2 regions of the Streptomyces sp. NPDC091272 genome follow, and region 2 is predicted to be linked to the other one. Evidence: riboswitches for the same ligand, from Rfam matches in the RefSeq annotation. Region 2 holds a riboswitch; the other holds the start of a gene.
What was found. Region 2 has a riboswitch for S-adenosylmethionine ahead of thrC (threonine synthase). Riboswitches for the same ligand answer to the same signal wherever they lie in the genome.

Region 1 (4,498 bases), on a different contig from region 2:
GCTGGATAGGGTGTTCCCATCCCTTATCGGCTGCCCTGAGGGGCACGTGGACCCTGGAGCGGACCATGAACGTTGTGACCCCGGCAGGCGGCGACAGCGTGGCGGCCCGCGGCTGGCCGGGCATCCTGAACCTCCTGCTGCGACGCGAGGACCTCGACGCGGACGACACCGCCTGGGCGATGGACCGGATCATGTCCGGGGAGGCCACCGACGCGCAGATCGCCGGCTTCGCGGTCGCGCTGCGGGCCAAGGGCGAGACGGTCGAGGAGGTCACCGGGCTGGTACGGGCGATGTACGCGCACGCCCGCACCATCGAGGTGCCGGGCCCCAGCGTCGACATCGTCGGCACCGGCGGCGACCTGGCGAAGACCGTCAACATCTCCACCATGTCGGCGATCGTCATCGCCGGCACGGGCGCCAAGGTGGTCAAGCACGGCAACCGGGCCGCGTCGTCGGCGAGCGGCTCGTCCGACGTACTGGAGAAGCTCGGCGTCAACCTCGACCTGACGCCGCGGCGGGTGGTGGAGGTCGCGGAGGAGGCGGGCATCACCTTCTGCTTCGCCGTGAAGTTCCACCCGGCGCTGCGGCACGCGGCCAGGGCCCGCAAGGAACTCGGCGCGCAGACCACCTTCAACATCCTGGGGCCGCTCACCAACCCGGCCCAGGTCCGCGCCCAGGCCGTCGGGGTGGCCGACGCCCGGATGGCCCCGATCGTGGCCGGTGTGCTCGCCGCGCGTGGGAACTCCGCACTGGTCTTCCGCGGTGACGACGGCCTCGACGAGCTGACCACCACCGCCACCTCCCGGGTCTGGGTGGTACGGCAGGGGGAGGTCCGCGAGGAGGCCTTCGACCCGCGTGACGTGGGCCTGGGAATCGTCCCGGTGGAGGCGCTGCGCGGGGCCGACGCCTCGTACAACGCGGACGTCGCCCGCAGGCTCCTCGCGGGCGAGAAGGGTCCCGTGCGGGACGCGGTGCTGCTCAACACGGCGGCGGCGCTGGTCGCCCTGAACCCGGGCGGCGGCGACCTGAACGAGGAGATCGCGGCCGGCATCGAGCAGGCCCGCGAGTCCCTGGACTCCGGGGCGGCGCTGCGGGCGCTGCAACGCTGGGTGGCGGCGAGCAACGCCTGAACCCCCTGAGGGGTCGCGCGCGAGACCCGCGCGCGGCCCCTCTGGGTACGTCCGTGTGTGACGCAGAGCGCAGGGGAGATGTCTCATCAACCGGACTGCGCTCTTGCACGGATCCGCTCATGTGGCAGGATGCTGCACAGGTCATGAGTGACAGCGACTACGGCCCCGGCCCGCTGTCCGGCAACCCTCCGTCCGTGGCGGGGTGCCCCGGGTGAAGACCAGGTCGTAGGCAGCGAGGTCTGCGGCAAGCGCGGACCCCTGCGCACTCTTCTCGGAGTGTCGCGCCCCTGGGGTCCTGGTCCTCAAGGGAGCAGTCTCGTGAGCAAGCGAATGCGATAGGACCGGTCGGCCCCGTTCCACCTTCACCTCCGTACGGTCGCCCCGTGGCACCGCGCGTCGAGGCAACTCCCGTCGTGCGTACGACCATCGAGCCGTACCCCGCGGGCCTTCTGAAGCCATTCCGCCTTGTCCTGCCAGGAGTTTCGCCATGTCCGCATCGCCCGCCACCCGCACTTCCGCCGCGCCCACCGCCACCTCCGCCGCCCCCACCGCCACCTCCGCCGCCCCCGCCGCCGGGGCCGACGACCCCTGCTGCGCGGCGCCGCTGCCCGTCCTCGGCCGGGACGTGGCCGTGCCGCTCGTCACCGGCGGCGAGGTCACCTACGCGGCCCTGGACTACGCCGCCAGCGCGCCGGCGCTGCAGCGGGTGTGGGACGACGTGGCGGCCTACGCCCCGTACTACGGCAGCGTGCACCGCGGCGCCGGATACCTCTCGCAGCTCTCCACCGACCTCTTCGAGAACAGCCGCACGACGGTCGCCGAGTTCCTCGACTGCCGCGACGGCGACCAGGTCGTCTTCACCCGGTCCACGACCGACTCGCTGAACCTGCTGGCCGCCGTACTGCCCGCCGACTGCCAGGTGTTCGTCTTCGAGACCGAGCACCACGCGTCGCTGCTGCCCTGGCAGGACGCCAAGGTGACCTACCTCAACGCCCCGCGCACCGAGGCCCAGGCCGTCGAGACGCTGGAGCGCGCACTGGCGGACCGGGACCCGTACGGCCCCGCGCTGGTCTGCGTGACGGGCGCCTCGAACGTCACCGGCGAGATCTGGCCGGTGAAGGAGCTGGCCGCCGCCGCGCACGCGCACGGCGCGCGGATCGTGCTGGACGCGGCCCAGCTCGCACCGCACCACCCGGTGTCCGTCAAGGAGCTGGACGTCGACTGGGTCGCCTTCTCCGGGCACAAGCTGTACGCGCCGTTCGGCTCCGGGGTCCTCGCGGGCCGGGCCGACTGGCTCCAGGCAGGCGACCCCTACCTGGCGGGCGGCGGCGCCTCGAAGAAGGTGGCGCGGCGCGCGGACGGCGGCGTGGACGTCGAGTGGCACACCACCGCGGCCCGCCACGAGGCCGGATCGCCGAACGTCATCGGCGTCTACTCCATCGCCTCCGCCTGCAAGGCGCTCACCGAGGCCGGTTTCGACACGCTGGTCGAGCGCGAGCAGGCGCTGGTGCGCAAGGTGCGCGAGGGCCTCGCCGAGGTAGACGCGGTCCAGGTGCTGTCGCTGTTCGGCGACGACGCGCCCCGCGTCGGGGTCATCTCCTTCGTGGTGGACGGCTGGAACAGCTCGCACTTCGCCGCGGCGCTCTCCGCCGAGTACGGGATCGGCGTGCGCGACGGCCTGTTCTGCGCCCACCCGCTGGTCCGCACGCTGCTCGGCAGCGACCCGCAGGACCCGGGCGAGTGCGGCGCCCCCGAGGCCGAGCCGGGCGAGCGCTCGCTGAACGCCATCCGGGTCAGCTTCGGCGCGGGCACCCCGGACGAGCACGTGGAGCGGTTCGTACGGGCGGTCAAGGAGCTCGTCGCGAACGGCGCCCGCTGGAACTACCGGACCGAGGACGGGCGTTGCGTGCCCGCCGTCTGAGTGTCACGCAAACGCAGTCACGCAACCGCAGTCACGCAACCGCAGTCACGTAAAGGCGGAGGCCGCCCCGGGGGAACCCGCGGCGGCCTCGGTCGTACGGTCGTGGCCGCCGGAGCGGTCGTACGGGAGAAGGGTCAGCCGTCGAGCCCGATCGCGAACGCGGCCTCCAGGTCGTGCTGCGAGTAGGTGCGGAACGCGACGTGCGTGTCCGTGCCCTCGACCCCCGGAATCTTGCTGATGGAGCCCGGGATGATGTCCGCCAGGTCGTCGTGCCGCCCCACGCGCACCATGGCGATCAGGTCGTACGTACCGGTGACGGAGAAGACCTCGCTGACGCTTTCCAGCGCGGCGATCGACTCGGCGATCTCCGGGATCCGGTCCACGCTGGTCCTGATGAGCACGATCGCGGTGATCACGGCTGGCTTTCTCCCTCGGTGGCCGGTGGTGCTGCGTAGCTGTTCACTCTAGTCGTACGGCGATATCGCGCCCACGCGTAGAGGAAGCCCCCGGCAAAGCCCACCACGTGGGCCAGATAGGCCACACCTGATCCCGTGCCCAGGCCCTGGGCGGCCAGCCACTGGAGCACGAACCAGAAGATCAGCACGAGCCGGGCGGGGAAGCGCAGCGGCAGGAAGAACAGGAAGGGGAAGACGCTGGTGACCCGGGCGCTCGGGAACAGCCGCAGGAACGCGCCCAGGACGGCGGAGATCGCACCCGACGCGCCGACCAGCGTCTCGTGGGAGTCCGCGTGCACCAGCGCGTACACGGTGAGGGCGAGATAGCCGGTGGCGACGTAGAAGAGCACGAAGGCGGCGCGGCCCATGCGCTCCTCGGTCATCGCGCCGAAGACGTACAGGAAGAGCATGTTGCCCAGCAGGTGCAGCCAGTTGCCGTGCACGAAGAGCGCGGTGAACGGGGTGGCCAGCGCGTGCCGGGAGAGGGTGAGAAGTTCGGCGGGGACGACGCCGCGGCGCTCGAAGTAGGCGCTCTGGGCGGCGTTCAGGGTCTCGCCCGTGCCGTACGCGGGATTGAGGCCGGAGGCGGGGCCGAGCAGGAAGACCACGCAGCACACGGCGATCAGGGCGTACGTCACGAGGGGCGCGTGGCGCAGGTCCTGCCGGCGGGTGGCGGCGTCCCTGACCGTCCCGGTGGCCCGCGTGACCTTGAGCATGGGTTCGAGCATGGCGCACCGACGCGCTCCCGCCGGGCAGCCTCGCCGCTCCCGTCCGCAGCCGCCCCCGCCGCGGCCCCACCGGTCTCAAGGGTCGGCCGCCCGCCACGCGGGGCAACCGTGAGGCCGTAGGGTTGCGCGCAGGGTATCCGCAGTTCGACGGCGCACCGCGGCAACGACGTACGACGGCACGTGTGCAAGGCGCGTGACGAGGCTTGGACGAAGAGGACGGTACGCATGACGACGACGGTTCCCCTGCCCACCGCCGCCACCCGG
Region 2 (4,498 bases):
GGCCAGGGCCTCGGCGAAGGCCCGGTTGTACCGCTCGTAGGCGTCCCACTGCTGCCGGAACTCCGCGTCGAAGGCCGGTTCCAGCGGGGTCTGGTAGAGCAGGTGGTGGACGAACCACAGGACCGAGTTCGCGATGCCGTTGTACGCGGCGGTGTGCGTGTCCGCGTCGATGTCGAGCATTTGCACACCTGGCTCGGACACCCCCCGGCGCACCGCCTCGCGGTCTCCTTCGCCGAGGGCCGAGCAGACCCACAGGGAGTCTTCGGAACCGATTGCGCTGAGGCCGGAGACGAGACCGCCGCCGCCGCGCCGGGCGTCGAGCGAACCGGTCTCGTCGTTGATCGTGTACGAAACCGGTCCGCGATTGGACGCAACAAGGATCTGGGCTGCCATATGGCGAAACCTAGCCCGTCCGGGATTCCCTCAAACGTGCGGCCGTGCCGTCCGTGTGTGCGGGGTCAGCCGCGACGCCGACGGGCCACGGTGCGGGCGAGCACTCCGAGCGAGGCCAGACCGAGCGCGATCCCGCCGACGAGCGGCAGCCGGTCGTCGCGCCCACCGGTCTCGGCCAGCCTGCCGTCGGGTCCGCCCAGGGGCTCGCCGGGGCCGTCCGTCATCGGCTTCTTCGGGGCGGCGGGTCCGGCCGGGGTCATGCCGCGTGGCGTGCCGCGTACTCCTCGATCTCACGCATAGGCGGGCGCTCCTCCGTGTCCACGGGGTGGGTGCGGGGTACGAAGGCACCGTCGAGGCGTTCGAACTGGGTGAGGGAGGGGCGAACCAAGTGCCCCCGCGAGAGCCTGAGTTGGGCCGTACGGTAGATCGCGGCGGCCATCCGGCCCAGGGCCTGGCCGTCCTGGTGGCGGTGCTTGCGCACCCCCACGTCCACCTGGCCGAGCGCGTCGAGGCCGACCGTGTGCAGCGAGTCGATCAGGAGCCCGAGCTCGACTCCGTAACCGACCGGGAAGGGCAGCCGCTCCAGCAGGCTCCGGCGGGCCGCGTACTCACCGCCCAACGGCTGTACGAAACCGGCCAGTTGCGGCCAGTGCAGGTTGAGCAGCGGGCGGGCCATCAGCTCCGTGACCCGGCCGCCCTGCCCGGCGGCCCGGTCGGCGCCGGGCCCGTCGCACTCGCTGCCCAGCGGGCGGTCGTACGTCGCCTTGACGAACTGCACGTCCGGTTCGGTCAGCAGCGGGCCCACGATCCCCGACACGAACGAGGGGTCGAACTCCCGCAGGTCCGCGTCCACGAAGCAGATCACGTCACCCCGGGTCACCAGCAGCGAGCGCCACAGCACCTCGCCCTTGCCGCGCAGCGCCGGTACGCGGGGCAGGATGTCGTCCCGGTGCACCACCCGCGCCCCGGCCGCCGCCGCGGCCCGTGCCGTGCCGTCCTTGGAACCCGAGTCGACCACCACCAGCTCGTCCACCAGGGGCACGCCCCGGCCGCCCGCCTCCGGGCCCATCAGGTCCGTGCGGATCGCGGCCACGATCGCCCCGACCGTCGCCTCCTCGTCGAGCGCGGGCAGGACGACGCTGACGGTGGTGCCCCTGGCCGCCTTCGCGGCGAGCAGCCGCTCCAGCGGCCGGTCGGCAGCGGTCCAGGACCGCGTGCCCAGCCAGCGCTCCACCTCTTCCAGCACGCCCGTCACTCCCGACTCTGTGATCTATCTCGCGGTCCGGACGTCTGGCACACCCGTCCGGGGGTTCGGTTACAGTCTTGAACAACGCGGACGACCGGCGCATGTCGGGGTCTGTCCGCACACAAACACCCGGGCCGTCCACGGCACCCGGAGTCATAGCGCTCATCCAGAGGGACAGAGGGAAACGGCCCGTTGAAGTCCCGGCAACCCCCCGGCCGACCGCGAGGTCAGGTCAGGAAGGTGCCAATTCCGTCTCGTGGCGAAAGCCGTCGCGGGGAAGATGAGGAAGGACCTCGCCATCATGGCTGTGCAGACCACAGAAACCGCAACGACCTCCACCGTCGACCTGGGCCCCGCCGCCGCCCTCTCCTGCCGCGAGTGCGGCGAGCGCTTCGAGCTCGGCCCGATCTTCGCCTGCCAGCTGTGTTTCGGACCGCTGGAAGTGGCGTACGACCTTCCCACCGCCGGCGCCGAGGAGCTCAAGAAGCGCATCGCGGCCGGCCCGGAGAACATCTGGCGCTACGCGCCCCTGCTGCCCGTCCCCGCCGACGTGGCCACCAAGCCCAGCCTGAACCCCGGCTTCACCAAGCTGGTCAAGGCGGACAACCTGGCCCGCGAGCTGGGTGTCACCGGCGGCCTGTACGTCAAGGACGACTCCGGCAACCCGACGCACTCCTTCAAGGACCGCGTCGTCGCGATCGCCGTCGAGGCCGCCCGCGCCTTCGGCTTCACCACCCTCTCCTGCTCCTCCACGGGCAACCTGGCGGGCGCGGTGGGCGCCGCCGCGGCCCGCGCCGGGTTCCGCTCCTGCGTCTTCATCCCGCACGACCTGGAGCAGGGCAAGGTCGTCATGGCCGCCGTGTACGGGGGCGAGCTGGTCGGCATCGAGGGCAACTACGACGACGTGAACCGGTTCTGCTCCGAGCTCATCGGCGACCCGCTCGGCGAGGGCTGGGGCTTCGTCAACGTCAACCTGCGTCCGTACTACGGCGAGGGTTCCAAGACCCTCGCGTACGAGATCTGCGAGCAGCTCGGCTGGCGGCTGCCCGACCAGCTGGTCATCCCGATCGCCTCCGGGTCCCAGCTCACGAAGATCGACAAGGGGCTCCAGGAGCTGATCAAGCTCGGCCTGGTCGAGGACAAGCCGTACAAGATCTTCGGCGCCCAGGCGGAGGGCTGCTCGCCGGTCTCCACCGCGTACAAGGCCGGTCACGACGTCGTGCGCCCGCAGAAGCCGAACACCATCGCCAAGTCCCTGGCCATCGGCAACCCGGCGGACGGCCCGTACGTCCTGGACATCGCCCGTCGCACCGGTGGCGCCGTCGAGGACGTGAACGACGAGCAGGTCGTCGACGCGATCAAGCTGCTGGCCCGTACGGAGGGCATCTTCGCGGAGACCGCGGGCGGTGTGACCGTCGGCGTCACGAAGAAGCTCATCGAGGCGGGGCTGCTGGACCCGGCGCTGACCACCGTCGTGCTCAACACCGGTGACGGCCTCAAGACGCTGGACGCGGTGGCCCCGACCACCGGCCCCTCCGCGACCATCCGCCCGAGCCTGGACGCGTTCCGCGGCGCCGGCCTGGCACGCTGAACCCCTCACGTACGCAAGGAAGGCTGAACACCATGAGCGTCAAGGTCCGCATCCCCACCATCCTCCGCACGTACACCGGCGGTGAGTCCGAGGTGGCCGCCGAGGGTGCGACCCTCGCCGAGGTCATCGCCGACCTGGAGAAGAACCACACCGGCATCGCCGCCCGCGTCCTGGACGACACGGGCAAGCTGCGCCGGTTCGTGAACGTGTACGTGAACGACGACGACGTGCGCTTCGAGAGCGGCCTGGAGACGGCCACGCCGGACGGCGCGGGCGTCTCGATCATCCCGGCCGTCGCCGGCGGCTGAGCCCCGAAAGCTCCCCGCGCCAACGGAAGTTGCCCCCTTCGCTCACAAGCGGAGGGGGCAATTCCGTAGGGTTGAAAGGAGTAGAGTAGGGGAAGCCCCGCTCTCCGCCTTTGCCTCGCGCATATGAGAACGCGAGAAGATGCGTGCCGCGTGTTCGAGCCTTTTGCCGCCGAAGCGCACGCTATGTCCGGCCCGACTTGACCTGGAATTGCGTCAGTTGACCGTTCCGTGCGTTCAGGCCTACCCAGAATTCTCGTCCGATTGACCTGTTGCAGAGGGCAGTTGGGCGGATACATTCAGCCGCGGTCGACGCGCTTCGGCGCACACCAGCCGCGTTCCTTCTCGCGGGTGGGGTCTGACCCGGGGTCGCGAAGTGCGGCACCGCGTAAGGGCCAGTAATAGGGGAGTTAGGCATGGCTCAGGGCACCGTCAAGTGGTTCAACGCGGAGAAGGGGTACGGCTTCATCGCGGTCGACGGTGGTGCGGATGTATTCGTCCACTACAGCGCGATCCAGATGGACGGCTACCGCACCCTTGAAGAGGGTCAGCGAGTCGAATTCGAGATCTCGCAGGGCCAGAAGGGTCCGCAGGCGGACATGGTCAAGCTCGCCGTCTGATCCCGGCGCGATCGGCCACCGACGCACTCACCAGCACTCACGCACGCAGGGCCCGTACCCCGTCACCGGGGTACGGGCCCTCCGTGCTTGGCTGCGGCGGCGCGCGGGCGGCGCCCACCCGGACGGGCCTCTGCGTGCGCGCGCCCTCACCATCTGTGGTATCCGCTTGCACTCGCATGGGTCGAGTGCTAATCATTGGCGTTAGCACTCTCCCAGTGAGAGTGACAGAACTTGGACCAGGTTCGGTGAGGCCGAGTGGTGTCGGGGTAAGGGATCCCGGGCATCGCGAGGCCGTCCGTCGCGGGCGCCGAATCGTACGGTCCGGAGCAATCCTCCCCCAAGC

Region 1: another riboswitch for S-adenosylmethionine. It lies ahead of ACIQM4_RS21980 (aminotransferase class V-fold PLP-dependent enzyme); the one in region 2 lies ahead of thrC (threonine synthase).

What each region holds. Positions count from the first base shown of each region.
Region 1 is NZ_JBIVVC010000007.1:395,855-400,352, reverse strand. Features, by position in the region: gene trpD (anthranilate phosphoribosyltransferase) at 66-1,130, shown strand; SAM riboswitch class IV at 1,270-1,387, shown strand; gene ACIQM4_RS21980 (aminotransferase class V-fold PLP-dependent enzyme) at 1,618-3,051, shown strand; gene ACIQM4_RS21975 (Lrp/AsnC family transcriptional regulator) at 3,186-3,467, opposite strand; gene ACIQM4_RS21970 (rhomboid family intramembrane serine protease) at 3,464-4,222, opposite strand; gene ACIQM4_RS21965 (hypothetical protein) at 4,460-4,498, shown strand, end outside.
Region 2 is NZ_JBIVVC010000004.1:149,344-153,841, forward strand. Features, by position in the region: gene ACIQM4_RS13790 (trehalose-6-phosphate synthase) at 1-393, opposite strand, end outside; gene ACIQM4_RS13795 (hypothetical protein) at 459-653, opposite strand; gene ACIQM4_RS13800 (glucosyl-3-phosphoglycerate synthase) at 650-1,639, opposite strand; SAM riboswitch class I at 1,799-1,926, shown strand; gene thrC (threonine synthase) at 1,941-3,230, shown strand; gene ACIQM4_RS13810 (MoaD/ThiS family protein) at 3,263-3,538, shown strand; gene ACIQM4_RS13815 (cold-shock protein) at 3,952-4,155, shown strand.